2 regions of the Streptococcus parasanguinis ATCC 15912 genome follow, and region 2 is predicted to be linked to the other one. Evidence: predicted binding sites of a transcription regulator. Region 2 holds the regulator's gene; the other holds the start of a gene.
What was found. The regulator NrdR, encoded in region 2, represses ribonucleotide reductase genes. The targets are predictions, from matches to a motif close to ACACNATATATNGTGT.

Region 1: the regulator NrdR is predicted to act here: its motif matches at 4,645-4,660, upstream of nrdH (glutaredoxin-like protein NrdH).

Annotation. Positions count from the first base shown of each region.
Region 1 covers NC_015678.1:200,472-215,816, forward strand. The annotation lists gene alaS (alanine--tRNA ligase) at 1-617, shown strand, start outside; gene nrdF (class 1b ribonucleoside-diphosphate reductase subunit beta) at 963-1,922, opposite strand; gene nrdE (class 1b ribonucleoside-diphosphate reductase subunit alpha) at 2,036-4,195, opposite strand; gene nrdH (glutaredoxin-like protein NrdH) at 4,310-4,528, opposite strand; gene HMPREF0833_RS01050 (phosphocarrier protein HPr) at 5,003-5,266, shown strand; gene ptsP (phosphoenolpyruvate--protein phosphotransferase) at 5,270-7,003, shown strand; gene glgB (1,4-alpha-glucan branching protein GlgB) at 7,349-9,256, shown strand; gene HMPREF0833_RS01065 (glucose-1-phosphate adenylyltransferase) at 9,307-10,449, shown strand; gene glgD (glucose-1-phosphate adenylyltransferase subunit GlgD) at 10,439-11,575, shown strand; gene glgA (glycogen synthase GlgA) at 11,575-13,002, shown strand; gene HMPREF0833_RS01080 (ZmpA/ZmpB/ZmpC family metallo-endopeptidase) at 13,235-15,345, shown strand, end outside.
Region 2 covers NC_015678.1:1,081,786-1,097,130, forward strand. The annotation lists gene HMPREF0833_RS05155 (DEAD/DEAH box helicase) at 1-2,648, opposite strand, end outside; gene HMPREF0833_RS05160 (hypothetical protein) at 2,904-3,245, opposite strand; gene HMPREF0833_RS05165 (DUF1307 domain-containing protein) at 3,392-3,838, opposite strand; gene der (ribosome biogenesis GTPase Der) at 3,844-5,154, opposite strand; gene HMPREF0833_RS05175 (nitroreductase family protein) at 5,212-5,925, opposite strand; gene dnaI (primosomal protein DnaI) at 5,922-6,821, opposite strand; gene HMPREF0833_RS05185 (replication initiation and membrane attachment family protein) at 6,822-8,000, opposite strand; gene nrdR (transcriptional regulator NrdR) at 8,001-8,474, opposite strand; gene HMPREF0833_RS05195 (endonuclease/exonuclease/phosphatase family protein) at 8,637-9,449, opposite strand; gene HMPREF0833_RS05200 (PTS transporter subunit IIBC) at 9,535-11,730, opposite strand; gene HMPREF0833_RS05205 (response regulator transcription factor) at 11,963-12,661, opposite strand; gene gndA (NADP-dependent phosphogluconate dehydrogenase) at 12,671-14,095, opposite strand; gene HMPREF0833_RS05215 (flotillin family protein) at 14,265-15,345, opposite strand, start outside.

The DNA of each region.
Region 1 (15,345 bases), 880 kb from region 2:
TCTGTGGTGGTACCCACGTAGGCAATACTTCTGAAATTGGTCTCTTCAAGATTGTCAAAGAAGAAGGGATCGGATCAGGAACTCGTCGTATCTTGGCAGTGACTGGTAAGGAAGCCTTCGAAGCTTACCGTGAACAAGAAGATGCTCTGAAAGCAGTCGCAGCAACCTTGAAAGCACCTCAACTCAAAGAAGTCCCTCATAAGGTGGAAGGTCTTCAAGAACAACTCCGTCAATTGCAAAAAGAAAATGCAGAATTGAAGGAAAAAGCAGCAGCAGCTGCAGCAGGTGATGTCTTCAAGAATGTTCAAGAAGCAAACGGCCACCGTTACATTGCCAGCCAAGTTTCTGTATCAGATGCAGGTGCCCTTCGTACATTTGCCGATAACTGGAAACAAAAAGACTACTCTGATGTACTTGTTCTTGTCGCAGCAATCGGTGATAAGGTAAACGTCCTTGTAGCTAGCAAGACAAAAGAAGTGCATGCAGGTAATGTGATCAAAGAATTGGCTCCAATCGTCGATGGGCGTGGTGGTGGTAAACCAGACATGGCCATGGCAGGAGGAAGCAACCAAGCGAAGATCCAAGAATTGTTGGATGCCGTAGCAGGTAAATTGTAAGAAAGAATAGAAATACCTTAGGGTAAGTATCAGATTGAATTTAAAAGACTACTGATAAAATTTCCTTAGGTGAGTACGGACGTCAGCGAACTTCTACGAAGTTCCATGACTAATTCTTGAGACTAAGGTCTCAAGAATTCCGAGTGCTTGAGACTATTAAGTCTCAGGCACTTTTCTCACGGCGGAAATTTCCAGTATCTATTTGAATGTTTCTGAAAATTAGATGTCAATTATATTTTTTCAGGAATACTTTAATTCTTATTTTTACGGTCTTTACAAGTCCTAAGCGATCATTCTCAAAAAATATCTACAAAAAAACCTTTCCGTCTGGAAAGGTTTTTCTTCTTATAGTCCGTAATTGTAATCGTCATCCTGCATGGCTTCTACTTCACCGAGAAGGTAACCATTTCCGACTTGAGAGAAGAAGTCGTGGTTAGAAGTACCGGTTGAGATTCCGTTCATGACAATTGGGTTAACGTCATCTGCTGAGTCAGGGAAGAGCGGATCTTGTCCCAAGTTCATGAGGGCTTTATTGGCGTTGTAGCGAAGGAAGGTCTTGACTTCCTCTGTCCAGCCCACACCATCATAGAGGCTCTCTGTGTAGCCTTCTTCGTTTTCATAGAGGGTGTAGAGCAGATCATACATCCACTCTTTGAGTTTCTCTTGTTCTTCTTCTGGTAATTCGTTAAATCCAAGTTGGAACTTGTAGCCGATATAGGTTCCGTGAACAGATTCGTCCCGAATGATCAACTTGATGATCTCAGCTACGTTGGCCAATTTGTTGTTTCCAAGATAGTAGAGAGGTGTGAAGAAACCAGAATAGAAGAGGAAGGTTTCAAGGAAGACGCTGGCAACTTTCTTTTCAAGGGGAGTCCCATTGAGGTAGATTTCGTTGATGATTTCTGCTTTCTTTTGAAGGAAAGGATTGGTGTTGGTCCATTCGAAAATCTCTTCGATTTCTGACTTGGTATTCAAGGTCGAAAAGATAGAAGAGTACGACTTAGCATGGACTGATTCCATAAATTGGATGTTGTTAAAGACAGCTTCTTCATGGGGAGTACGAATATCTGCACGAAGAGCCTGAACACCTGTTTCAGATTGCATGGTATCTAAAAGAGTTAATCCCCCAAAGACTTTACCAACTAGGTCTTTTTCTTTATTCGACAACTTTCTCCAGTCGTCCAAGTCGTTTGACAAAGGGATACGCGTATCCAACCAGAATTGCTCTGTCAGTTTTTCCCAGGTCGATTTATCGATGACATCTTCGATCGCATTCCAGTTAATGGCTTTGTAGTATGTTTCCATTTGCATCACTTTCTTTTTCTATTCATTCAATCGTTACTATTCTACCATAAATTGATAGAATACCGCACAAAAAGTCGGCGAACCGACTTTTGATAGCTATCTAGGATAGCGGATTAGATGACACAGCTTTCACATTGGTTGGCGCCAACTTCTCCACCATCATCTGTAAAGGTACGAACGTAGTAGATAGACTTGATACCCTTGTTAAAGGCGTAGTTCCGAAGGATAGACAAGTCACGAGTGGTTTGTTTGTTTTCTGTTTTCCATTCGTAGAGCCCTTTTGGAATGTCGCTACGCATAAAGAGGGTCAGTGAAAGACCTTGATCTACATGCTCAGTTGCAGCAGCATAGACATCGATGACTTTTCGCATATCCATGTCGTAGGCAGAAGTGTAGTAAGGAATCGTTTCCGTTGACAATCCTGCTGCAGGGTAGTAGATCTTACCGATTTTTTTCTCTTGGCGTTCTTCAATCCGCTGTGTAATTGGGTGGATAGAAGCAGATACGTCATTGATGTAGCTGATAGATCCATTTGGTGCGACAGCTAGGCGGTTTTGGTGGTAAAGACCATCTGCTTGAACTTTAGCACGCAGTTCTGCCCAATCCTCTGCACTTGGGATAAAGATATCTTTAAAGAGTTCTTTGACGCGATCAGATTTTGGTACAAATTCTCCAGTCGTGTACTTATCAAAGTAAGTACCGTTGGCATAATCAGATTTTTCGAAGTTGTGGAAGGTAACACCACGTTCGCGCGCGATGTTGTTAGATTCTACGAGAGTCCAGTAGTTCATGAGCATGAAGTAGATACTTGTGAACTCAACAGACTCAGGTGATCCGTATTCAATCAATTGTTGCGCAAGGTAGCTGTGAAGTCCCATAGCTCCAAGTCCGAACGAATGCGCCAGTTTATTTCCGTGGTCAATTGTTGGAACGGCCACGATATGAGAGCTATCTGTAACGAAGGTTAAAGCACGAACCATGGCACGAATCGAACGACCAAAATCAGGTGAAGTCATCATGTTGACCACGTTGGTTGAACCAAGGTTACATGAGACGTCTGTTCCCATTTGAACAAATTCTTGGGCATCGTTGATCAAGCTTGGTTCCTGAACCTGTAGGATCTCTGAACACAAGTTACTCATGATGATTTTCCCATCAACAGGGTTAGCCCGGTTGGCTGTATCAATGTTGACCACATAAGGGTAACCAGATTCTTGTTGCAATTTAGAAATTTCAGTTTCCAAATCACGTGCCTTAATTTTTGTCTTGCGGATATTTGGATTAGCGACTAACTCATCGTATTTTTCAGTGATGTCGATGTAGTTAAATGGTACTCCGTATTCACGTTCCACAGAGTATGGGCTGAAGAGGTACATTTCTTCATTTTTACGAGCCAACTCGTAGAACTTATCTGGCACGACGACACCAAGTGAAAGAGTCTTCACCCGAACTTTTTCATCAGCATTTTCTTTCTTAGTAGACAGGAAGGCGATGATGTCTGGGTGGAAGACGTTGAGGTAAACAACCCCAGCCCCTTGCCGTTGTCCCAATTGGTTAGAGTAAGAGAAGCTATCTTCAAAGAGTTTCATAACAGGTACGACCCCAGAAGCTGCTCCTTCATACCCTTTGATCGGTGCTCCGGCTTCACGAAGGTTGCTGAGGGAAATTCCAACCCCACCACCGATACGAGACAGTTGAAGGGCAGAGTTGATAGAACGTCCGATCGCATTCATATCATCGGTTACTTGGATCAAGAAACATGAAACCAATTCTCCACGGCGGGCACGTCCAGCGTTTAAGAAAGAAGGAGTAGCTGGTTGGTAGCGTTGGTGGATAATTTCGTTTGCGATGTCTCGCGCGATAGCTTCATTTCCATCTGCAAAATAGAGAGCATTGAAGAAGACACGGTCTTCCATGCTTTCAAGATAGTATTCTCCATCATTTGTTTTCAGAGCATATTGGTTATAGAATTTATAGGCCGCCATGAAGGACTTGAATTGGAAGTTTTGGTCTTTGATAAATTGGGCCAATTCCTCTAAAAATTCAGGACGGTATTTCTCGATAAATGCTCTCTCAATGTAATTGTGCTCGAGAAGGTACTGAATCTTGTCTGTAATCGAGTCAAAGGTTTTAGTATTTGGTACAACATTTTCTTTAAAGAAAGCATCCAAAGCTTCTTTATCCTTATGAAGCATGATTTGGCCGTTTACTGGACGGTTGATTTCATTATTAAGACGAAAATACGTCACATCTTCAAGAGATTTTAATCCCATAATAATCCTTTTCTAGTTCAAAAAAATGAAGAGGAGAAGTCCTCTCTTTACAAGTAAAAAGTCTAGTGTTAGGTTGCTAACGCTAGACCTTATTCAAGAAAAATACTGTGTTTATTAAGAAAGTTTCTTCAACTTAGCTGGTTGAAAACCAGAAAATACTTCATCTGGTGTTTGAATAACTGGAGCAGCGTTGAAACCGAGGCTCTTAACATGCTCTACAAATTGTGGCTGTTCGTCTAAGTTAATTTCGCGGTATTCTACGTGATTGCTATCAAGGAATCGCTTCGTCATTTTGCACTGAACACAATTATTTTTTGAATAAATGGTTACCATTTCTTTTCCGTTCTCCTATCGAAATATAAATCTGTAATCAGTATAAACAAATTCCAGTTACTTGTCAACAAAATTTAACTAAATATTGTGCAAAGATATGGAATGGTGTTTTTAGACCACAATATATTGTGGTTTGTAAAGGATGCGTATTTCCAAAAAAGAGGATAGGAATAGGTTTCTAAGCATCTTTAACTAGGAATAATATTCTTATAAATCAATATCCTGTGGTTTGAAAAATAAAATCATTGAAAATAGAGGGAAAATTTGACCTTTTATATAGTAGAAAATTGAAAGGTTGTTTCATATATTCCTAGAAATAGCGTTAAAATGTATTAAAATTGCGATTTTTCGCAGTCTTTTTCTGTAAGTCAGTGATAAAAATCTTGAAAAATATTTCAAAAGATGATATAATACCAAATTGTAAGGGTTATCAAAAGGTAGCTCAAAACTATTTTTTAAAAGGAGAGTCCAATTATGGCTTCTAAAGATTTCCACATTGTGGCAGAAACAGGTATCCACGCACGTCCAGCAACTTTGTTGGTTCAAACTGCAAGTAAATTTGCATCAGACATCACTCTTGAATACAAAGGTAAATCAGTTAACTTGAAATCAATCATGGGTGTTATGAGCCTTGGTGTTGGTCAAGGTGCTGACGTTGTGATTTCTGCCGAAGGTGCTGACGCTGATGATGCTATCGCAGCTATCTCAGAAACAATGACTAAAGAAGGATTGGCTTAAAATATGACAAAAATGCTAAAAGGAATTGCAGCATCTGACGGTGTTGCCGTTGCTAAGGCATATTTGCTCATTCAACCAGACTTATCATTTGAGACAGTTTCAGTCGAAGATACAAGTGCAGAAGAAGCTCGTTTGGATGCAGCTCTTGAAGCTTCACAAAACGAGCTTTCTCTTATTCGGGAGAATGCAGTAGCAAGCCTTGGTGAAGAAGCAGCGCAAGTTTTTGATGCGCATATGATGGTTCTCGCTGACCCTGAAATGGTTGGTCAGATCAAAGAAACGATTCGTACAAAAAAAATCAATGCAGAAGCAGGCTTAAAAGAAGTCACTGACATGTTCATTGCGATCTTTGAAGGAATGGAAGACAATCCTTACATGCAAGAACGTGCAGCGGATATTCGTGACGTTACAAAACGTGTGCTTGCTAACTTGCTTGGTAAGAAATTGCCTAACCCTGCTTCTATCAATGAAGAAGCAATCGTGGTAGCGCATGACTTGACACCATCTGATACAGCTCAGTTGAACAAAAAGTACGTAAAAGCCTTTGTTACTAACATCGGTGGACGTACCAGTCACTCAGCTATCATGGCGCGTACACTTGAAATTGCAGCCGTTCTCGGTACAAACAATATTACAGAACTTGTCAAAGATGGCGATGTTTTGGCTGTTTCAGGGATCACTGGTGAAGTGGTGATCAACCCTACTGAAGAACAAATCGCAGAGTTCAAAGCAGCTGGTGAAGCTTACGCGAAACAAAAAGCTGAATGGGCTCTCCTTAAAGATGCTCAAACAGTTACTGCCGATGGAAAACATTTCGAATTGGCTGCTAACATCGGTACACCTAAAGACGTTGAAGGTGTAAATGATAACGGTGCAGAAGCTGTTGGTCTCTACCGTACAGAATTCTTGTACATGGATTCTCAAGACTTCCCAACTGAAGATGATCAATACGAAGCATACAAAGCTGTTCTTGAAGGTATGAACGGTAAACCTGTTGTCGTTCGTACAATGGATATCGGTGGAGATAAAGAACTCCCTTACTTCGATCTTCCTAAAGAAATGAACCCATTCTTAGGTTTCCGTGCTTTGCGTATCTCTATTTCTGAGACAGGTAACCAAATGTTCCGTACACAATTGCGTGCTTTACTTCGTGCATCTGTTCACGGTAAATTGCGGATTATGTTCCCAATGGTTGCTTTGTTGACTGAGTTCCGTACTGCTAAAGGAATTCTCGAGGAAGAAAAAGCGAAATTGGTTGCTGAAGGGGTAGCGGTTGCAGATGATATCCAAGTAGGTATCATGATTGAAATTCCAGCTGCGGCAATGCTTGCTGATCAATTTGCTAAAGAAGTTGATTTCTTCTCAATTGGTACAAACGACCTGATCCAATACACAATGGCTGCTGACCGTATGAACGAACAAGTTTCATACCTTTACCAACCATATAACCCATCTATCCTTCGCTTGATCAACAATGTGATCAAAGCGGCTCACGCTGAAGGTAAATGGGCTGGTATGTGTGGTGAAATGGCCGGTGACCAAACTGCTGTTCCACTTCTTGTCGGAATGGGCTTGGATGAGTTCTCTATGTCAGCTACATCTGTCCTTCGTACACGTAGCTTGATGAAGAAATTGGACACTGCTAAAATGCAAGAATACGCTAACCGTGCTCTGACTGAATGTTCAACAATGGAAGAAGTTCTTGAACTTTCAAAAGAATATGTGAATGTAGACTAAGAGTCGAACAAGACTAAGACAATTCTGTCTTAGTCTTTTCTTATATGATTTTTTCTAATGAAACAAGAGAAATGTTTGTTTTTATTCGTAATCAACTAGCTAGTAATAAAAATATTAGAAGGGTTGTTCGGTTTTTTGTTTGAAATCCCTAAGATATATAGTATAATCATAAGTAAGATTAGGAGGAAAACGAAGAGAACAAAGAAAAAGTTCGGGATAGAAAATGACAAAAATTTTCCTGATAATTTTACATGATTTTACAGGAATAAGCTTGAAAATTAAGTGATTTTATAGTAAAATAAAAACACGTAGAAAACGCTTTCAAAAATATAAAGAGGTGAGTTTATGGATAGAAGCACAGACTTATGGACGTTTGGAAGAGGGGATAATTTCCGTCTTCAAGAGTACTTAGGAGCTCACAAAGAGTTCGAAGGAGATCAAGAAGGTTACACCTTCCGTGTATGGGCTCCAAATGCACAGGCTGTTGATCTGATTGGTGATTTCACTGATTGGGAAGCCCGTAGAATTCCAATGGTTCGTAATGAAGGAGGCGTCTGGGAAGTCTTCTGTCCCGATGCAAAAGAGGGAGATATATACAAGTACTTGGTGACGCGACAAAATGGTCATCAGGTACAAAAAATTGATCCTCTAGCGTTATGGATGGAAAAGAGACCCAATACAGGATCTATTATTAAGACCATCCCAGAGAAAAACTGGAAAGATGGTCTTTGGAGGGCACGCCGTAAAAAGCTTGGTTTTAAGGAACGACCTGTTAATATCTATGAGGTGCACGCAGGATCGTGGAAACGAAATGAAGATCACAGTTCCTATACCTTTAAACAACTAAAAGAAGAACTGATTCCTTATCTAGTTGAGATGAACTACACTCACGTGGAATTTATGCCAGTTATGGCCCACCCATTGGGACTGAGCTGGGGATATCAGCTCATGGGTTATTTTGCACTCGAACAGACTTATGGTAGTCCAGAAGAGTTTCAAGACTTCGTGGAAGAATGTCATCTCAATAATATCGGTGTTATCGTGGATTGGGTACCTGGTCATTTCATTATCAATGATGATGCCTTGGCTTATTATGATGGAACACCAACTTTTGAGTATCAGGATGAACATCGGGCCCATAACTATGGTTGGGGAGCTTTGAACTTCGATTTAGGAAAAAATCAAGTACAATCATTCTTGATTTCTAGTTTGAAGTTTTGGATTGACACCTATCATTTAGATGGAATTCGGGTTGATGCCGTGAGCAATATGCTCTATCTTGATTACGATAGCGGTCCATGGACACCAAATATTGATGGGGGAAACCTCAACTATGAAGGGGTTCATTTCCTCAGACGTTTGAATGCGATTATCAAGAACGAACACCCAGATGTTATGATGATTGCAGAAGAAAGTTCTGCTGGTCAAAAGGTCACAGGCCCTGAAGAAGAAGGTGGTCTTGGTTTTGACTATAAATGGAATATGGGTTGGATGAATGATATTCTCCGATTCTATGAGGAAGACCCGGTCTACAGGAAATTTGACTTTAATCTGGTAACCTTTAGTTATATGTATGCATTTTCTGAAAATTTCCTTCTTCCGTTTTCACATGATGAAGTAGTGCATGGCAAGAAGAGTTTGATGCACAAGATGTGGGGAGATCGTTACAATCAATTTGCTGGACTCCGTAACCTTTTGACCTATCAGATTTGCCATCCAGGAAAAAAATTACTCTTTATGGGTTCGGAATTTGGTCAATTTTTGGAATGGAAGTCAGAAGAGCAACTGGAATGGGGCAATCTAGAGGATGAAATGAACGCCAAGATGCGTCGTTTCACTTCTCAGCTCAATCATTTCTACAAGGAACACAAGGAATTGTGGGAGATTGATGATAGCTTTGATGGCTTAGAGATTATTGATGCAGATAACCGGGATCAGAGCGTCTTGTCTATGGTCCGGAAAAATCGTAAGGGCGATCTTTTGGTGTGCGTTTTCAATATGGCACCAGTAGAACGCAAGGACTTTACGATTGGTGTGCCTGTATCAGCGGTCTATGAAGAAATTTGGAATACAGAATTAGAAGAATGGGGAGGTGTCTGGAAAGAGCACAATCCGACAGTTCAGTCTCAAGAGGGACTGTGGAAGGATTATGAACAAACCTTGACCTTTACTTTGCCGGCTTTAGGTGCTAGCATTTGGAAGGTGAAACGCAAGGTGCGTAAGACAAAATCTAAAACATCAGATAAGAAATGACGATCGGTTGACTCTATGGGAGTCCAGGCTTTAAAAAGAGGAAGTAGTCAATGAAGAATGAAATGCTCGCTTTAATTCTTGCCGGTGGGCAAGGAACACGTCTTGGAAAATTAACCAAAAACATCGCAAAACCTGCGGTTCAATTTGGTGGGCGCTATCGGATTATCGATTTTGCGCTATCAAACTGTGCCAACTCAGGAATTCACAATGTTGGTGTGATTACACAGTACCAGCCACTTGCCCTTAACAGCCATATTGGGAATGGTTCCAGCTGGGGTTTGGATGGAATCAATACGGGTGTGTCTATTCTCCAACCTTATTCAGCTAGTGAAGGAAATCGTTGGTTTGAAGGAACTAGCCATGCTATCCTCCAAAACATCGACTATATCGATAGCATCAATCCGGAATATGTCTTGATTTTATCTGGGGACCACATCTATAAGATGGATTACGATGATATGCTTCAAGCGCACAAGGATAATAATGCAAGCTTGACTGTTGCCGTCCTAGATGTACCTTTGAAGGAAGCAAGCCGTTTTGGAATCATGAATACAGATGCCAATAATCGGATTGTCGAATTTGAAGAAAAACCAGCTGAACCAAAATCTACCAAGGCTTCCATGGGGATTTACATCTTTGACTGGGCTCGTCTGCGCAATATGTTGATTGCTGCTGAAAAGAGTGATATCGATATGTCAGACTTCGGTAAAAATGTCATTCCAACTTATCTAGAATCAGGCGAAAGTGTTTATGCTTATGAATTCAATGGTTATTGGAAAGACGTTGGTACGATTGAGTCTCTTTGGGAAGCCAATATGGAATATATCGATCCAAATAATGCCTTGGATAGTCGCGATCGTCACTGGAAAATCTATTCACGCAACCTCATTTCTCCACCGAACTTCTTTGGGGAACATGGCCACGTCGAAGATTCTCTTGTCGTCGACGGTTGTTCGGTAGACGGTACAGTCAAACACTCCATCTTATCAACAGAAGCTCAAGTTCGTGAAGGAGCAGTTGTCGAAGATGCTGTCGTGATGAGCAATGCCATAATCGGTAAAGGAGCTGTCGTGAAACGCGCGATTATCGGGGAAGGTGCAGTCATTGCAGAAGGTGTCGTGATTGATGGAACAGAGGAAGTACAAGTTGTCGGTTACAATGAAAAAGTGGGGGTAGCAACAGATGAAGATTGATAAATATTCAGCCATTTTAGGAAATACAGTTGGGTATCATGATATGTCCACTTTGACTAGCCATCGTCCGGTAGCATCCCTACCGTTTGATGGGAAATACCGCTTAATCGACTTCCCATTGTCTAGTCTTGCAAATGCTGGTATTCGTAGTGTTTTTGGGATTTTCCAACAAGAAAATATTAGTTCGGTCTTTGACCATATTCGTTCAGGTCGTGAGTGGGGCTTGTCTACTTTATTGAGCCACTATTACCTCGGAATCTATAATACTCCAGTTGAAAATACAACGGTAGGGCCAGAATACTACCAACAATTATTGACCTACTTGAAACGGTCTGGTTCTAACCAAACAGTTGCTTTGAACTGTGATGTATTAATGAATATTGACCTCAATCAGATTTTCCACCTTCATAATACCATTGATCGTCCGATTACAGTGGTTTATAAAAAGTTGCATCTTCAAAATATCTCTGAAGTGAATGCTGTCTTGGAAATTGATGAAACAGACCATGTTACAGAGCAAAAACTTTTTGATGGCAAGGATCCTGATGAAGTATACAACATGTCAACAGATGTCTTTATTGTGGATACTCCTTGGTTGATTGAAAAAATAGAAGAAGAAGCTAAGAAAGAATACCCACAAAAATTGCGCTATATCTTGCGTGATTTGGCGGTGGAATACAATGCTTTTGCTTTTGAATATACAGGCTACCTAGCAAATATTCACTCAGTTGAATCCTATTATCAAGCAAACTTGGATATGTTGGAAAACCAAAAATTCATGAAGCTCTTTTCACCAAATCAAAAGGTGTATACAAAAGTGAAGAATGAAGAGCCGACTTATTATTCCAAGACTTCAAATATCAAATCGTCCCAATTTGCTTCTGGTAGTATTGTAGAAGGAACCGTTGAACGCTCTGTTGTTTCACGCCGGGTACACCTTCATCAAGGTTCAGAAGTCCGTAGTAGTCTTCTTTTCCCTGGTGTTGTAATTCATGAAAATGCAATCGTCGAACATGCCATCCTGGATAAGGGGGCCGAAGTGGCTGCTGGTGTGACGATTCGTGGGACAGAAGAAGCACCTGTCGTGGTTAAAAAAGGAACGATTGTTACAGAGGATATTGTCTAATGAAACTATTATTTGTTGCAGCTGAAGGAGCACCGTTTTCTAAAACAGGGGGGTTGGGAGACGTCATTGGCGCTCTTCCTAAATCCTTAGCTAAAAGTGGTCATGATGTGCGCGTGATCCTCCCATACTATGATATGGTAGAGGCCAAGTTTGGAGATCAAATCGAAGATGTCTTGCATTTTGAGACCAAAGTTGGCTGGAGAAGTCAATATGTTGGTGTGAAACGCATTGTGCGCGATGGAGTCACCTTTTACTTTATTGATAACCAACACTATTTCTTTAGAGGCCATGTGTATGGTGACTTTGATGATGGCGAACGCTTTGCCTTCTTCCAGCTTGCGGCCTTAGAAACGATGGAACGGGTTGACTTCATTCCAGATGTTCTTCATGCACATGATTACCATACAGCGATGATTCCTTTCTTGCTTAAGGAGAAATACCGTTGGATTCAAGCTTATCATGGGATTAAGACAGTATTGACCATCCATAATTTGGAATTCCAAGGTCAGTTTGACCCAGGAATGTTATGGGATCTATTCGGAGTGGGATTTGAACGCTATGCAGACGGAACGCTTCGGTGGAATGATTGCCTGAATTGGATGAAAGCCGGCATTCTATATGCTGACCGTGTGACAACCGTATCTCCTAGTTATGCACATGAGATTATGACTTCTGAATATGGTTGTGGCTTGGATCAGATCCTTCGGATGGAGTCTGGCAAGGTGACCGGTATTGTTAACGGGATTGATGCGGATCTATATAATCCTGAAACTGATCCGCTTCTGACGTATCACTTCAGTCTCTCAGATCTTTCAGGTAAAGCAGCTAGTAAACGAGCTCTTCAAGAACGTGTCGGTCTACCCGTTCGCGATGATGTACCTTTGTTTGGGATCGTCTCTCGTTTGACACGCCAAAAAGGTTTTGATGTTGTGGTAGAAGAGTTGCATCAACTCTTGCAAAAGGATATTCAGATTGTCTTGCTCGGTACAGGAGATCCTGGATTTGAAAATGCCTTTGCTTGGTTCGGTCAAGCCTACTCAGATAAACTTTCAGCTAATATCACATTTGATGTCCAATTGGCCCAAGAAATCTATGCAGCGTCAGATGTCTTCTTGATGCCAAGCCGCTTTGAACCGTGTGGTCTTTCTCAAATGATGGCCATGCGTTATGGAACCCTTCCTTTGGTGCATGAAGTCGGCGGACTTCGAGATACGGTTCAACCGTATAATGTTGTTGATGGAAGTGGAACAGGCTTTAGCTTCAATAATTTGTCTGGCTATTGGTTTAACTGGGCAGTTGATGAAGCTTTGGCTGTCTACTACAAAGACAAACAGGCTTGGTATGGTCTGCAAGAGCAAGCTATGACTCGTGACTTCTCATGGGATACGGCTAGTCAACGATACAATGATTTGTACCAATCCTTATAAATAGAACTATGATACAAACGCCTTTCGAGGCGTTTTTTGTTTTGCTTTCTTCCTATAAATAAAACAGTTTATTTTTTTGAGTTTTAGTGCTTGCTAAAATAGAAGAAAAAAGATAAGATAGGTGAAGGTAAAAAATCTCGGGAAGTTCCTTGTTTTCGGAAACTATTTTCCTTCTCCATATAAAATAAGGCTTTGACCTGAGGTTTGAATATTACTATATAGGAATTTTAGGATGAAAAAAGCAAAACAATTTTTTGAAAAGAAGACCAAATATTCGATTCGGAAATTATCCGTTGGGGTTGGTCCAGTGGCCATTGGAGCCTTTTTATTGGGAGGAAGTCTGTTAGGAGCTCGTCCTGTCAAAGCTGATCAGGTGACCCTACCTGCAAACGTTCACTTAGGATATGTGACAGAAGAAGAGCTAACTGCTGATGAAAAAAAACAGGTAATTCATGCAATTCCTGAAGAATACCAAAATGAAGATACCTTCTATTTAGTCTATAAGAAGAAGGAGGCAACTCAGCCAGTTCTTCCCCAAACAGGAAGTCAGGAAATCGCCCTCTTTGGCCTAAGTCTAGCCACAGCTTCATTTGCGGTCCTCTTACTTTCTAAAAAGCACCGGAAGAAGGTCATGGGCGTCCTTTTGATTGGAGCCATGGGACAAAGTCTTTTAGTTCCAGTTGAAGTCGCTGCGCTACAAAATCAAATTTTTCGCGCTTATAATCAGGATCTTGCGATCTCATCGAGCAAAGATCTTGCAAATGGCGTGATTCAAATTGACGGCTACGACTATGTGGGCTATCTGCACTACTCGCCAGTCCAAAAGACGGATTCACAAGAAACAAAGGCTAAGCAGGAAACGAAATTTTCTGTAGCAGGGACGATCAAAAGAAGCACAGGGATTCCACAAGTGGAAGCACAAGCGCGTGTGACCCCAGAAGTCGCTCCAGCCTTTCCTCAAGTTGAAAAACCAAGCCTTGAAGTCTCTACTGAGCCTATCCCATTTGAAATTATCAACCAAGCTGATCCTACATTAGCCAAAGGGCAAACTAGGGTGCTGACTGCTGGCCAAAATGGAGAGCGGACTATATTTACGGAAGTGAGTGTAGTAGATGGACAAGAAGTTCGCAGAGTAGCTGAAAGCAAGCTCACTAAAGAACCGGTTTCGCAAATTATTGCCGTCGGTACAAAAGAAGATGCGCAACCAACCCCTCAACCAAGCCCTTCTCCAGTTGTAACAGCAAAGGGGACGCAGGAAGAAGGTCACGTGGGAGAAGCTCACGTTCAACCAGAGGCTCCAGCCTATACAGGAGTAGTGGAAGCTAAAGGGACGCAGGAAGAAGGTCACGTGGGAGAAGCTCCTGTTCAACCAGAGGCTCCAGCCTATACAGGAGTAGTGGAAGCTAAAGGGACACAAGAAGAAGGTCATGTTGGCGAAGCTCCTGTTCAATCAGAGAATCCAGCCTACCAAGTGACCGAAGGGACAGTGACGGAGACAGAAACGGTAATCCTTCCATATGAAACAGAGTATGTAACGGATGCCAATCGTTACACCGATGAAGAAATCCTCCTTCAGAAAGGCGAAGCTGGTAGCCAGGAAATTCGCCGTGTTTATAAAACGGTCAATGGCGAAAAGGTTGGAGAGCCCCTCAGCACGACAACTGAAACGGTAAAAGCTCCTGTGACAGAAAAAATTAGTCGTGGAAGTAAGGTGATTGAAGGCCAAACAGAGGATATTTCTTTTGAGGAAATTCCATTTAAGACGGTAATCGAACAGGATGCCACCTTGCTGAAAGGAAGCGAAACAGTTTCTCAAGCAGGTAAAAACGGGAAGAAGAAAATCAGCAAAGTCTATAAGACCATTAAAGGTGTAAAAACTGCGGATGCTCCAACAGTTTCGGAGGAAGTAGTTGAACAAGCCCAAGATCGGATCATTAAAAAAGGGACCAAAGAACTAGACAAGCCAACCTTAACCTTGACCCAGGTCGATAAGGAAGAATTGAAGCGCAGTGCCAAAGCTAGCTATCATTTAGACAAACCAGAGGGTGTGACCATCAAGTCCATCCAGGCGGTGTTGAAGAAGGGCGATCAAGTGGTGAAAACTTTTGCCCTTTCAGAGTCTGATTTAGCAGCTGCCTTACTGGATTTAGACTACTACAAGGATTATACGCTGGCAACGACCATGGTCTATGACCGCGGAAATGGGGATGAAGAAGAGATTCTCAAGGAAGAGCCACTAAGACTTGACCTTAAAAAAGTTGAAGTCAAAAACATCAAGGAAACCAGTCTGATTAGCGTGGATGACCAAGGTCTTGAGACAGATAGTAGCCTCTTGTCTGAAAC
Region 2 (15,345 bases):
ATCAAAACTCGATGGTCACCATCCTTGATTTGACCCAAAAGATCTCGAAGGCTCTCCAATTTTCCACTATCTCCTTGATAGTCTTCCATAAAGAGGGCTGGAGTATCACAGATTTGACGAAGGCGCATGAGACCTGAGAGAATTTCAACCTTACTCCGATTTAATTCTTCCTCACTAGAACTTCGAACCCGATCTTGAATTTGCTTTAATTGGGCTAAATAGATCGTTTTTTGGCTTTCGTCCAACTCATTGTGATAGGTTGTTTCAATCAAGTCCGGTAATTCTTGGAGTACTTCATCTTTTTTCCGTCTCAGGACAAAAGGTTTGACAAATCGCGCAATGGTCTCAGGACTCAACTTTTGAAATTCTTTTTTAGCTGGAAACAGACCAGGAAGAACAATTTGGAAAATGGACCAAAGCTCTCCCACATGGTTCTCAATCGGTGTCCCAGATAGAGCAAATATATGCGGCACCTCAAATCCACGTAAGTGTTGAGCAATCTTGGTTTGGGCATTTTTCATGACCTGAGCTTCATCTAAAATTAGGTATTCATATTGATTTTTCTGGTATTCCTCCACATCCTGACGGAAAGAGGCGTAACTCGTAATGACTACCTGAGGATTGGTTGCGATAAGTTCATCGCGATGTTGCTTGAGGCCGTAAACGACTGTTACTTCCATCTGAGGAGCAAATTTTGAAAATTCTTGTTTCCAGTTGTAGATGAGACTAGACGGAGCTAGAATCAAGATTTTAGTTTCTTTTTTTGCAACACTGGTCAAAAAGGAAATGGTCTGTAGGGTTTTCCCAAGCCCCATATCATCCGCTAAAATACCACCAAAACCATAATGATTTAGCATGGAGAACCATTTGACCCCGATCTCTTGATAATCCCTTAGGGTTGCTTGGATTGTCATCTGAGGAAGTTGGTAATCTTCTGGATGAGTCAGATCATGAGCCAAATTTTGAAATTCTTCTGAAAAATGAACATTGTCTTGATCTGCCAACAAATCAGATAGCTGATAAGCAGCAATCCGGCGGGCTTGTAGTTTCCCACCCTTGCTCATCTTAGCGCGCAGATCTGCTAAAGCCCGACTGATCTTCTTGGTTTCTTCATCAAAGACAAGAACTTTCCCTGTATGGCTGACAAAATAATCTTCTTGCCCCACCAGTGCTTTGAGGACCTGGTCCACTTCAGCTGGATCTACACTCTCAAAGTCAAAGCCAATCTCCAGTAGACTGCCATTGGTTTTCACATCAATTTTTGGACGCTCCACTTGATAAAGATCTAAAAGGCTATCAGAGAGGACGACCTCTCCTAAGGCTTCAAAAGTCGGGATCTGTTGGTGAAAGAATGGATAGATTTGCTCACTTGATAAAGGACTTCTTTGAGAAGAAAAATCATCCGTAAAACCTGCTGCTAGCATGGTTGCAAAGACTTCTTGTTCCTTATCAAAATCACTGGAATAAGGAAGATTGAGAAGCTCCTCACGCGTGGTCACCGCACGATCTTCGTATTGAAAGACCACATCTAGTAAAACAGTCTGGTCCTGTGCCAAATCAAAATGAAATTCTGGAGTGAAATCATGGATTAGAAAACTCGTCGGTGCTGTTATTTGCCCCAGTTTTTTAAACTCTTTTAAACTATAGGAAAGTTTGGTCTGGTCCGTTGGATCAAAATGCAGGCGTTTTTTTCGATCCTGATCCATTGGAAGATCCTGGATAGCCTTCCATAGGGTCCGCTGTTGGGGGGTCAGGTGATAGAAGACACCATTTCGAAACAGATAAACAGCAGACTCGACGACCTTCACCTGTGGCTCAGTAATGATCAATTCGTAAAAATCACCATGGTCTTCCACCTGAAAATGAAAGAGATCTTCCTCCCCATGGACATCCTGAAAATAGACCTCTGAAAAGTCATACAAGCTATATTGCAGGAGAAAAGAATCCAAATTCATCAGTAATTCCACAGCTTCTTCAAAAAGAGTCGGTGGAAAATAGAGATGGCGCCCAGCATTTGGAAAGAAATCTTGCTCTTTCGATCCACCATCTGTGACCAAGCCCTGTAGGAAATTGATCACATCCTGGCTAGCCCTATCAAATTCTAAGTAAGAAATAGGTTCATAATAACTTTTACCGATAGCAAAATGACCTTCTTTTTGAAGGGTCTGCAAAAAAGCTAGCACATCTCTGATCACATAAGAGCGCTCGTCTGGCAAGCGACGAATGCGAAGGGTCCACAAGAATTGACCAGAGTATTCATCCTCCTGCCCAACGGCTGATAAGACATAGCGGGTTTCTTTCTTTTCGATTTTTGGAAGGACCTGGTCTAAAAACAAACTTCCAAAAGAGACCTTTTCCTGAGTTTCCTCTGTTGCAGTGGCATCTTCTTCAAGACTTGCAAGAGCTGCTTTCCCACTGTCATCGTTCTTCAGATAAGCTTCTACAGCTGCCAGATGTGTACAGAATTTTTTCTTTTGAAAGAAAGCACAGCTACAAAAAACGGCATCGTCATCCAAACTGTAACGCAAGCTTTCTTCTTCCACCCGAAAATACAGGTATTTTTCTTTTACTTCCTGAAGGGAAACTTTCCCAGCTTCATAGAGAAGGCTCCCTTGTGAACGAACCTTCCCAGGAATTAATTTTGCCATCTTTACCACCTTAGATTAATCCCTTTATTATACCATATTTCAAAGTATAGTTAAAATTAATTCGATAAAACTGATTAAAATAGGCGTTTTCGGGCAATCTACTATTCAATGATACTCACATAAAAAGTCCTTAAAGCTCCTAAAAAGTTCACAAAAAATGCCCCTCAAGGGGGGCAATCTATTCACGAGTTCAGCAGGCAAGATCTCTCACTGTCACACGATGCTTTTTTATATTCTACATCTATATCTTTCCCGTTAATGATCGACTTGATCTTGTGAATTGTCTTTTATTAAGGCATTTCCAATCATCATGTACAATGTTCCCAAGCATAAAAGTTTGATGAAGGACCAAAAAATCCCAAGGACAGCTAACCCTTTTACCAATAGAGAGTAATAACTTTCTTGGACAATCTCTCCATAAAATGTCATCGATGATATCATGATCACCCATTCCCAAATGATTAGAATGAGTGAGGCACCATAAAGAATAGCCATCCCCCAAAAGATCAAAGAATTCTTTAAAAATTTTCTCACGACACGTACAAGTGCCCATAAGCATAACAAAGAAACAAACAAACTTAATTCTATTTCAGACATAGTTTCACTTTCTATTCAACCCATTTAAAGACATTAGTCTTTTTCTTCTACTTAGTTAGTCTTTCAGATGTTCATATAAAAAGGACCCTTTTTGTCTCTTGCAGTTGACAAAGAGTCCTTTTTTATTTTTCAGTCATGTTCAAACTTTACTGAACCTTGACCATCCCATTTTCTTCTAACATTTTTTTCGTTTTAATATAGTCAGTTAAGTCCTTCAATTTATTATTCGACTTAAAAGCTTTGTTCCAAGTTTTTAGGTCCAATTTTGAAAAATCTGTCACTATATGGATCTGCAAATGGCCTGATTTAGATTTTTCAACAGAATAGTCCATTCCCTTTATATGCCCATAATTTTCAAGCAAACTATCCTTCGCTGAGTTAAATTCCAATGAGTCAGAAGCATCAATATCGGGCAGTTCTTTCCAGAACTCCGTCTTAAGAATCTCCTTATTTTTTATGGTCAGAATAATTGATTCATCCCCATTCCCATAGGATCCCTTATACTTTTCTTGACGTATTGATTGACAGGCTGTTAAAAAAATAATGATGAGGCTGGGAAGCAAAAATTTCATCAAAACAGTTATTTTTCGCATATTCCCTACTTCCGTTTTCGCGCAATCAAATGGATTGGAGTTCCTTCAAAAACAAAGGCCTTGCGAATTTGGTTCTCCAAGAAGCGGAGGTATGAGAAGTGCATCAGTTCTTCTTCATTTACAAAGACTACAAAGGTTGGTGGCTTGGTTGCCACTTGTGTCGCATAGAAGATCTTGAGGCGTTTTCCTTTGTCGGTCGGCGTTGGATTAATGGCAATGGCATCCATAATCACATCGTTCAAGACAGCTGAGGGAATCCGCGTATTTTGACTCTCACTGATCTGTTTAATCATCTCTGGCAACTTGTGCAAGCGTTGTTTGGTAAGAGCAGAGACAAAGACAATCGGAGCATAAGAAAGGTATTGGAATTGATCCCGAATGTCATCCTCCCACTGCTTCATGGTATGGTTGTCTTTTTCAATGGTATCCCATTTGTTGACAACAATGATCATACCTTTACCAGCTTCATGAGCAAAGCCAGCGATCCGCTTATCATACTCCCGAATCCCTTCTTCGGCATTAATGACCATCAAAACCACATCTGAACGGTCGATGGCACGCATGGCACGCATAACAGAATATTTCTCAGTGTTTTCATAGATTTTACCAGACTTGCGCATACCAGCTGTATCGATCATGGTAAATTCTTGGCCATCTGCATCGGTAAAATGGGTATCAATGGCATCCCGTGTGGTTCCTGCAACCGGGCTAGCAATCACGCGGTCTTCTCCAAGGATCGCATTGATCAAGCTTGATTTCCCAACATTCGGGCGGCCAATCAAGCTAAATTTGATGATATCTGGATTCTCTTCTTCTGTTTCATTCGGAAGATTTTCGATGATGGCATCGAGCACATCCCCAGTTCCTATCCCGTGGACAGAGGATACCGGTAGTGGCTCACCCAGTCCTAAGGCATAAAAGTCATAGATATCATTGCGCATCTCTGGGTTATCCACCTTGTTGACAGCCAGAATCACTGGTTTATGGGTCTTATACAAAATACGAGTGACATATTCATCCGCATCCGTGATCCCTTCTTTTCCAGAAACAACAAAGACGATCACATCTGCTTCGTCCATGGCGATTTCTGCCTGATGCTTAATTTGTTCCATAAATGGGGCATCTACGTCGTCAATTCCCCCTGTATCAATAATACTAAATTTCCGATTCAACCACTCAGCTGTTGCATAAATGCGGTCACGAGTGACTCCTTCTACATCCTCAACGATGGAAATCCGCTCACCGGCAATCCGGTTAAAGAGTGTAGATTTTCCGACATTGGGACGGCCTACAATCGCAATAGTTGGTAGGGCCATGATTTCCTCTTTTCTAATGAAAGGCGAGATTTCGGTTCAAGAACGCCTCTCTTCATTTCATAATAGTTTGTGTTTTTCTAGTAGTTTTTTGGTCTCTTCTTGTTCAGGTTGACCAAATTGAGCTGCAAGGCGCTCGCTCCAGCTGTCTGTTACACGCGCTCCAGCATAATCTGCCTGAACCTTGTCATAGGCAGTCACAACTGATAGGTCTTGTTCTTGGTATTCTTCTTCAAAAGCAATCTGCTCCAAGGGTAAGCGTGGTTTCACCGCATGCTGCTGATTAGGTACTCCAAGAGCAATCCCAAAAACAGGGTAGGTATAGTCTGGCAGACGGAAGAGTTCTGCAACTTCCTCTGAACAGTAGCGCAACATGCCGATAATGACTCCACCATAGCCGAGACTTTCAGCTGCCAATAGCGTATTTTGAGCTGCTAGAGCCGCGTCCACTGAGGTGATCAGTAAGTTGTCCACCCCTTCAGGATGGAAATCCTGCTCATGAAGTTTGACAGCTTTTTCAGCACGGTTTAAATCCCCAACAAAGAGAAGAAAGACGTCTGATTGGCGAATCGCTTCTTGGGGAAGCAAGTCGTAGAGAGCTTCTTTCTTTTCCTTGCTTTTGACCACAATCACAGAATAAGACTGAAAGTTTTTCCAACTTGATGCCATCTGCCCAGCTGATAAGATTTCCTTGAGGTCAGCTTCTTTGATGGCTTCTTCCTTAAACCGGCGAACAGAAAAATGAGCATTCATTAAACGGATGGTTTCATTCATCGGCGATTGACTCCTTCCAAATGGATTTCCTTGGCTAAAAATTTCACGCGCTCCATGACACGTTTGGCCTGCCAGGTTTCATCCCCATTGCGCGAAGACGCAAAATGACGTTCCAACTCTTCAAAATTAAAGTTAGAAGTAAAGAAGGTTGGGAGATTTTCCTGCATCCGGTGCTGCAGAATCACTTGTAAGATTTCGTCTCGTACCCAGGCTGACATCTGTTCCGCACCGATATCATCGAGAATTAAAATTTTGGCTTTTTTCACCTGATCGACGGTTTCTTTGACCAAGCCCGAACTGATGGCATTTTTGACATCGATAGCAAAACTTGGGAAATGTAGTAGAGTGGTAGAGGCCTGGCGTTTTTCGGATAAATCATGAGCCAGGGCTGCCATCATGTAGCTCTTTCCTACTCCAAAATCACCATAGAGGTAAATTCCCTTTTGATACTCGGGATAGTTGGCTACAAAATTAGCTAATTCCTCAAAGGCCACAAATCGTCCCTTATCATCGAGCTCTACCTTGGCTAGACTCGCTTCTTTCAAAGTTGAAGGGAGATTGATCAAGTTAAGACGTTGGTTGATCGCAGCACGTTTTTGAGCTTCGATTAACTCTGGTGTCTCCTCATAAGCGACATCCGCATATCCTTCATTCATGGTGAGGATGGGTTTATAACCTTTGGCAATATAATCCGGATCTCCCAATAAGAAACGGTTGCGCTCACTGATGTATTGATTAAATTTTGAAATACTACGACGAATTTCTTGCTCAGACAAAGACCGGTCTTTGATAAAGGCAGCGACTTCTTGGTCTGCCAAGATCTGTGCGACCAAATCCTCATAGTTAAATTGACGCGCACGATTCATGTGAGACATGGTTTGACCTACACTTTCCATCTACTCACCTCCTTGATTCAGTTTTTCTAACAGGCGTTGTTTCTCTTTAGCGAGATCCACCTTTTCTTCTTGACTGGTTTGATTTTGATAGTTCGGTTGACTCCACTTAGGAACATTACTTGGCTTGCCCTTGGCTGATGTAGGACTCGTCCCCTTGTTTCCTTGAACCTTAGCCTGTTTCTGGCGTTCCCGGACTTTTAAAATCGCCAGTTCCGCACTGTTGACTCCTTGGTAAGAAAAGTCATTTCCCACTTTCAAAGCATACTTTTCATTGAGATTAGCAGACTGGGTCTTGTTAAAGGTCAACAATAAGATAATATTGATCACCTCATCTAGTAAACCTAGATCAGCTAACTTAGATAGAGTCTTGCGTTCACTCTGCGTAATGGTCGCATGGCGCGCCTTCTTAATCTCCGCTAAAAATTGTAAGCTAGATTTTGCCTTAGCTTCCCTAAGAATGGTTTCTTCCTGACGGCTATAGGACATACGTGGTTGCTCTTGGCTAGCCTGAGCTAATTTTTGTTTCATTCTCTTTGGAGAGACGATACGGTCTACAGCTGTTTCTTTCGCCAGGAGATAAGTTTCATACCAGGTCCATTGTTGCTCTTCTGCGATGGCAAAGAGGGCAAGAGTTGCTTCTCCTTCATCCGCAAAACGAAGTCCATCACGCCCCATCATTCGCTTAAACATCTCCATATCAAACTGCTGTTTCTTACTTGGAACAACAGTCGCTTCCCCAGCATCTAGTCCAAAGACTTGCGAGAAGGAAACTTGCCTTCTACTCCCTAAAGAGCGCGCTGGGAGCAAATTCTCTACGGCCTTTTCCCCGATTTTCTTTTCAAGCAAGCGTTTATAGACGGCATTGGAAAAGAATTGCTCCGCCTCAAGAGGAGCGTGCAACCGGATCGCGATGCCAGCTTCCTCCTCAAAGATATCGATCAATCCCATAGCAATCAAACGATCAAAAGCAAGTAACAATTGAGGAAACCCCATATCAATGTGGTTTAAGATTTGGGCAAGTAGATGTTTTTTTTCACCTTGATCATAAGATGCGAGCAGAAAGCGATAGACCGTCACGGTTTCCATCTCTAAAATAGGCAGGTAATACTGCTCTAATGCAGGCCCTGCCGGTGGAAGAATGTTATTTTTTAAAAATGAGAACGGAGTATTGGGCTTCATCTATTTTTCCTTTTTCTTCTTGGTTCCCTTCGTGATTTGTTTCAAGAGGGTCTCTAATTCACCGACATCCTTGAAACTCCGGTAAACACTAGCAAAACGGACATAGGTAATCTCATCAAGGTCCGCCAACTCATCCATAACCAAAGAACCAATACACTCACTGTTAATTTCATTATCGCTTTGGCTACGAACCTTTTGTTCGATCCGGTTTACAATTTCTTCGATTTCATCACTGGATACAGGTCGTTTTTGTGCCGAGCGGATAATACCATTAAAGATTTTATCACGAGAAAATTGCTCACGTGTTCCATCCTTTTTAACAACCACTAGGGTCCGTTCTTCCACTCGTTCGTAGGTAGTAAAGCGATAATGGCATTCTTCGCATTCACGACGACGACGAATGGTGTTCCCGTCTTCAGCTTGTCGACTATCCACCACACTAGACTTACTTCCACCACATTTTGGACAACGCATTTGCTACCTCCTTAAACTGTTTTAACACTTCATTTTACCATAAAATGAATCGTAAAGAAAGCAGAAGAACAGGAGATCTCCTTGTCCCCACTCCTCTTTTACAAATTAAAAAAGTCCTAAAACAATTTAAAACTAAAATCATTCTAGAACTCTCATTTGATTTTAAAGAGATAATTCAGCTTCTAAGCCATAGTGATCACTCACAAGCGGTTTATTTTGACCATCAAAAATGACATGTAGACGCTTAATTTCCCATTCTGGACTTGCAAAGACGTAATCAATTCGCAGTGGTACCTGATTATCCGTCCAGCCATCGATTCCAGGGCCTACAGTATAAGTGCCCTTTGTTTCTTTGGCTTCAATAAAGCTATCTTGGAGCTTTAGGGAACTTGATAAAATCGTTTCATACCCCTCTTGGCCAGCAGGATTATTGAAATCACCCGCTAAAATAAAGGGTTTTTCTACTTGGTTAAAATACTTTTCAATTCGTGGCCACTCAAATTGGAAACCTTTGTCCCACCAAGAAAGATGAACACTGCCAACAACGATCTCTTTTCCATCCACACTCGTATGAGCAACGGCCACTCGACGGGTATGGTAGTCCGTTGGATCATCCATATTGGATACCAAAATCTCATCTGCCTTCAAGGGTTGACGTGAAAGAACTGCCACCCCTTCATTGAGGTGATCATAGCCGATATGGTTGTAGGCCCAAGTCCAATAGTAGTGAAGCCCTTGGGCAGCCAACTCTTCAACCAATACGTGAACAAAGTGATCCTTGTGAATAGCCACGGCTGATGGCGCGGCTTGATAATACTCATCTGTTTCAACTGTTTCTGAGGCCATCTCTTGATTGACCTCTTGGAAACAGATCACATCATATTGTGCTTCTAAAATTTGTTCCTTGAGGGTTTCAAATTTTTGCTGGGCATTCTCTTCCATCCAACTATGGGAATTTAATGTTAAAAATTTCATCCCCTGATTTCTCCTTCTTTCCAAATCAAGAAACGGCAAGAGGCCGGGTGCACTGCCCCAACCTCATTTTCTTTGCCGACGTCTCTTATAATTCTACTGTTGCAACTGGAGCATTTGCTGCCAATTTACCAGTATGTTCGACCTTAACAGATTTAATCGCATCTGCATTTGTGAAGACAACAATTGTTGAAGTTTCACGACCTGCTTCACGGATCGCATCAAGGTCTGCTTCTACCAAGAGGTCTCCAGCAGCCACTGTTTGACCTTCAGTAACTTTAACTTCAAATGGTTTTCCTTCAAGACTAACTGTATCTAGACCGATATGAACCAAGACTTCCAAACCATTATCTGTTACCAAACCAAGGGCATGTTTGGTTGGGAAGACGCTAGTAACTTTACCAGCAACTGGTGAAACGATATGGCCATTTTCAGGCTCAACCGCAAATCCGTCACCCATCATTTTTTGTGAGAATACAGGATCTTTCACATCTTCAATGTTAATCACTTCACCATCTGCAACGGAGTGAACTTCATCTGTTACCCCTTTAAAGGTTGCTTCAGCCTTTTGAACTGCTGTCATTTGGCTAGGAAGTGTTTCAGGAATGACTTCACCTGAATCAAGAACGTCTTGAATATCAGATTTCAATACGTCAGCTTTAGGTCCGTAGATCGCTTGGACACCTTGTCCTTTCATGACAAGACCCATAGCACCTTCAGCTTTCCATTGTTCTTCTGTTCCGACTTTTTCAGCGTCCTTAACGGTTACACGAAGACGAGTCATACATGCGTCAACGTCTACGATATTGGCACGTCCACCAAGAAGGTTGATGATGTTAATGACTTGTGAGCTTGCTGAGCTTGTAGCAGCACCTGCTGCTGCACCATCTCCTGCAGGGGCATCATCATTTTGTTCATAGTTACCGTTACGTCCTGGAGTTGCATAATTGAATTTCTTAATCATGAAGTTAGCAATAAAGTACATGATAAAGGCAAATAGGACTGTTACCCATACAAAGTTAAAGATATCTAATGCCAAACCAGCGTTGATGGCCATTGGGGTACGTGTCAAGAACTCGATTGAACCGAATGAGTGGACACGAAGGTGAACCAAGTCAGCCATTGCAAAGGCAGCTCCTTGAACAAAGGCATAGATTAGGTATAAAGGTGTTGCAATGAACATGAACATGTATTCAATTGGTTCCGTAACACCTGTCAAGAATGTAGCAAGGGCAGTTGCAAAAAGCATCCCTTTGTATTTTTCTTTCTTATCTGGGTCCACATTGCGATAGATAGCAACTACAACCCCCATCAAGATACCGAAGGATCCGATCATTTGACCAACTTTGAAACGAGCTGGTGTGTACGCATGAAGCAAGTGTTGATATTGGCTAGGGTCTGCCTTCTTCAAGTTAACAAGGTCTGTTACCCAAGCTAACCAAAGTGGATCTTGTCCAAATACAGTTGTTCCTTTGGCAGCACCTGTAAGAACTTGGTAACTACCACCCAATTGAGTATAGTTGATTGGAATGGTCAACATATGGTGAAGACCAAACGGCAAAAGAAGACGTTCCAAAGTACCGAACAAGAAAGGTGCCAAAACTGGAGCTGTTGATTGTGAGTTGGCAATCCAAATACCGAATCCATTAATTCCTGATTGAACTACTGGCCACAAAGCTGCTAAAAGCAAGGCTGTAATGGCTGAACGAACGATAACAACGAATGGTACAAAGCGTTTCCCGTTGAAGAAAGAAAGGGCTTCTGGGAGTTTACGGTAGTTGTAGTATTTATTGAAGGCTGTTGCTCCAACGAAACCTGAGATAATCCCTACAAATACCCCCATATTAAGAGCTGGAGCTTCAAGAACACTGATAAAGTAGTCCGCAACTTTAATCGATCCACCGAAGATTGTGTGTACTGTAGCAGCCTTATCAGTCAACATTGCTGATGTGACTCCGAAAACTGCACCGGTAATACGGTTAATCAAGATGAAAGAGAGACCAGCTGCAAAGGCACCCCCTGCACGCTCTTTGGCCCAGCTACCACCGATAGCGAGTGCAAAAAGGATGTGAAGGTTACCGATAACCCCCCAACCGATTTGTTCGAGAATCCCACCTGTAATAACAAGTGGAGATAAATTCGGGTTGATCATAGGGATTGATTTCCCGATTGAAATCATCAACCCAGCCGCTGGCATGACAGCGATAACGACCATCAAGGCCTTACCAAACTTCTGCCAGAATTCAAAGCTAAATAAACTTTTGAATGATCCTTTGTTCATCATTCAACCTCCTTATATTGTTTAAGGCTCTGTTTTAAGAAAACGTTTGCGCTTAATTTGTTTCTAGTATACCATATTTTAAAAATTTGTAAAGCCTTACATTCATTTTTTTCTCCAAATTTTATCTTTTTTTATCTTTTTTAAGCCAAATTCTTTTTAAAACTCATTCTTTTTTCAACGCAAACGATTTCTTTGAAACTAAAAAACATTCGAATCCTTAAAGGATTCGAATGTTTCATTCTAACTCATCTTGCATGGCATAGCCAATACCACGAACTGTTTTAATATAGCTTTTTTGACCTGGGAGATCAATCTTCCCACGGAGATAACGGATATAGACGTCAACAATATTGGTTTCACCCGTACTTTCATACTTCCAGACACTCTCCAATAACTGCTCACGTGTTACCGCTCCCTTGCTTCCCATCAGGGTCGCTAGGAGGTCATATTCTCTGCGGGTCAAACTAATCATGTCCTTCCCACGATAGACGGTATGGTGTTCCACATCAATGCGCAAATTGCGGTATGACGTTGGGATTTTCATCTGGCTACAATGTTGGTCAATATAATCACGTCCTCTAAAAATGGCTGTGATCTTATCTACCAAATCGCTGATAATAAAGGGTTTGACCATATAGGAAACGGCAAAGCGCTGAATACTCTCTTTGTGCTCAGCAATTTTTTCGCGACTATCCAAAACAATCAAAACAGAAGCTGGGCGAATCCGACTGATTTCCTCTGCGAATCTTTCACCAGACATATCTGACAGATCGTAATTAAACAAGATCAGATCATATTTGGTCGCAGCAATCAACGCCAGACCTGCTTTTCCATCTTCGACCACATCAACTTGATACCCCTCTTTTTGAAGTTCCAAATCAATGAAGCGAGCGATTTGCTTCTCATTTTCTACTAGTAGAACTCGTTTGACCATAGGGCAAGATTATTTTTCGTCGTACCAAGAATAGTGGAAGGTACCTTCTTTGTCTTTACGTTGGTATGTGTGAGCACCAAAGTAGTCACGTTGTGCTTGGATCAAGTTCGCGGGAAGATCCGCTGAACGGTAGCTATCGAAGTAAGTGATGGCTGCTGAGAAGGTTGGTACAGGTACACCTGCTTGAACAGCAAGAGCTACAATGTCACGAACTGATTGTTGGTACTTAGCAGTGACATCCAAGAAGTACTCATCCAATAGAAGGTTAGCAAGATCTGCATCGCGGTTGTAAGCATCTGTGATCTTTTGCAAGAAACGAGAACGGATGATACATCCATCGCGCCAGATAGATGCGATGTCCGCAAATGGCAAGTTCCAATTGTTTTCTTTAGAAGCGACGCGCAATTGAGCAAAACCTTGTGCGTATGAGATGATTTTTGAGAAGTAAAGGGCTTGACGGATTTTTTCAATCAATTCAGCCTTATCTCCTTCAAATTTGAATGCAGCTGGTTTTGGAAGAACCTTGCTTGCATGAACACGTTCTTCTTTGTAAGTAGAGATGTAACGAGCAAATACTGACTCAGTAATGAGTGACAATGGCACACCAAGGTCAAGCGCTGATTGACTAGTCCATTTACCAGTTCCTTTGTTTCCTGCAGCATCCAAGATGTAGTCTACGATAGGTCCATCTTGACCTTCATCGTCTTTGCGTCCAAGGATATCAGCAGTGATTTCGATCAAGTAGCTGTCTAATTCACCCTTGTTCCATTCAGTAAAGATTTCAGCCATGTCTTCTGCAGAAAGTCCAAGCAAGTGTTGCATGAGGTCATAGCTTTCTGCGATCAATTGCATATCACCATACTCGATCCCGTTATGGACCATTTTTACGTAGTGACCAGCTCCATCAGGACCGATGTAAGTCACACATGGTTTTCCATCTTCAGGCGCTTTTGCAGAGATTTCTTCAAGGACGTCAGCTACCAAGTCATATGCTTCTTTTTGTCCACCAGGCATGATAGAAGGACCTTCAAGGGCACCTTTTTCACCACCAGATACACCAGTACCGATAAAGTTGATACCAGAGTTCGCCAACTCTTCGTTACGACGGATGGTATCTTTATAGAAAGTATTTCCTCCGTCGATCAAGATATCGCCTTTATCCAAATGTGGAAGAAGGGCTTGGATGGTTGCGTCTGTACCAGGTCCTGCTTGAACCATAAGCATGATACGACGTGGTTTTTCGATTGAGTTTACGAAGCTTTCGATATCATAGCTTGGCACAAAGTTTTTATCAGGATGGCAAGCAATTACATCTTCTGTTTTTTCTTTACTACGGTTATAAATGGCAACTGTGTAGCCACGAGATTCGATATTAAGGGCAAGGTTACGACCCATTACGGCCATACCAACAACACCAAAGTTTGCTTTAGTCATGTGACACTCCTCTTTATAGTTTGCCTTTATTCTACCATTTTTCCTCCTCAAAAGAAAGCAGAAAATAGCTTCCCGCCTTCTCTAAGAGGGAGAAGATCATGCAAGTCATTTGATCTTAAAAACAAAAGTGCCCGAGAAACAGTTCTCAGACACTTCCTGATGAATGACATTAATCTTCTTTAGAAGCTAACTCCTCTGCTTCAATGACCGGTTGTTCTCCTTCTTTGAGTTTATTGACCGTCATATTAACTCCAAGAGCTCCTGCTAGCAATTGACGAATATCAAATCCAGCTCCTTGAGAGACTTGGTCGATACTTTGCATGATATCGCCCACCATCTTAGAAGCATTGCCTTCCCCGTACATGGTGATCTTATCAACCTTGGTTAATGGTTCTGCGACAGCACGCGCAATTTCAGGCAACTTGTCAACGACCATTTCAGTAATGGCTGCTTCTTGCATTTTCTTCATCGCTTCGGCCTTTTGGTCCAAACCTTTGGCCTCGGCTTCCAGTTTCAAGCGAATGGCTTCGGCCTCGGCACGACCTTTGGCTTCAATAGCTTCAGCCTCTTGCAATTGGGCAAATTTCTCAGCTTCGGCTTGGGCTTTCCGAGCTTCGGCTTCTTTTTGTGTTTCGAAGAGTTCTGCTTCTGCCTTGCGTTGGCGTTCAATCAATTCTGCTTCTGCAGCTTGTTGACGAGCATATTTTTCAGCTTCAGCTTGTTTGCGGATGTTGGCATCCAATTCCTGTTCACGAACCTTTACTTCGCGCTCTTTGACTTCCGCTTCTTTTTCCTGTTTCATGATATTAGCTTCGGCTGCCACGCGCTCTTGTTCACGACGTTGCACTTCTGCCTCAATCCCTTTAGCGGCATCTGCTTTTGCTTGGGCAATATCTGCTTCTTGCTTGAGGGCTGCTTGTTTGAGTTTTAATTCATTTTGTTTTTGCGCGATTTCAAGATCGGCAGCGACGCGTTTGTCGTTAGCCAATTTATCTTGTTCTGCTTCAACTTCCTTGCGTTCACGTTCTGCTTTGGCTTTGGCAATCAAGGCATCTTTCTTAATGGTTTCAACATTCTCAATCCCGAGGTTATCGATGACTCCCCCTTCATCAGAGAAGGATTGAACCGTAAAGGCGATGACTTCTAGACCCATTTTAGCCAAGTCTGGCGCTACGTTGTCTTGCACTTTTGAGGCAAACTCTTGACGGTCATTGACCATCTTACGGAGTTCCATCTGACCGATCACTTCC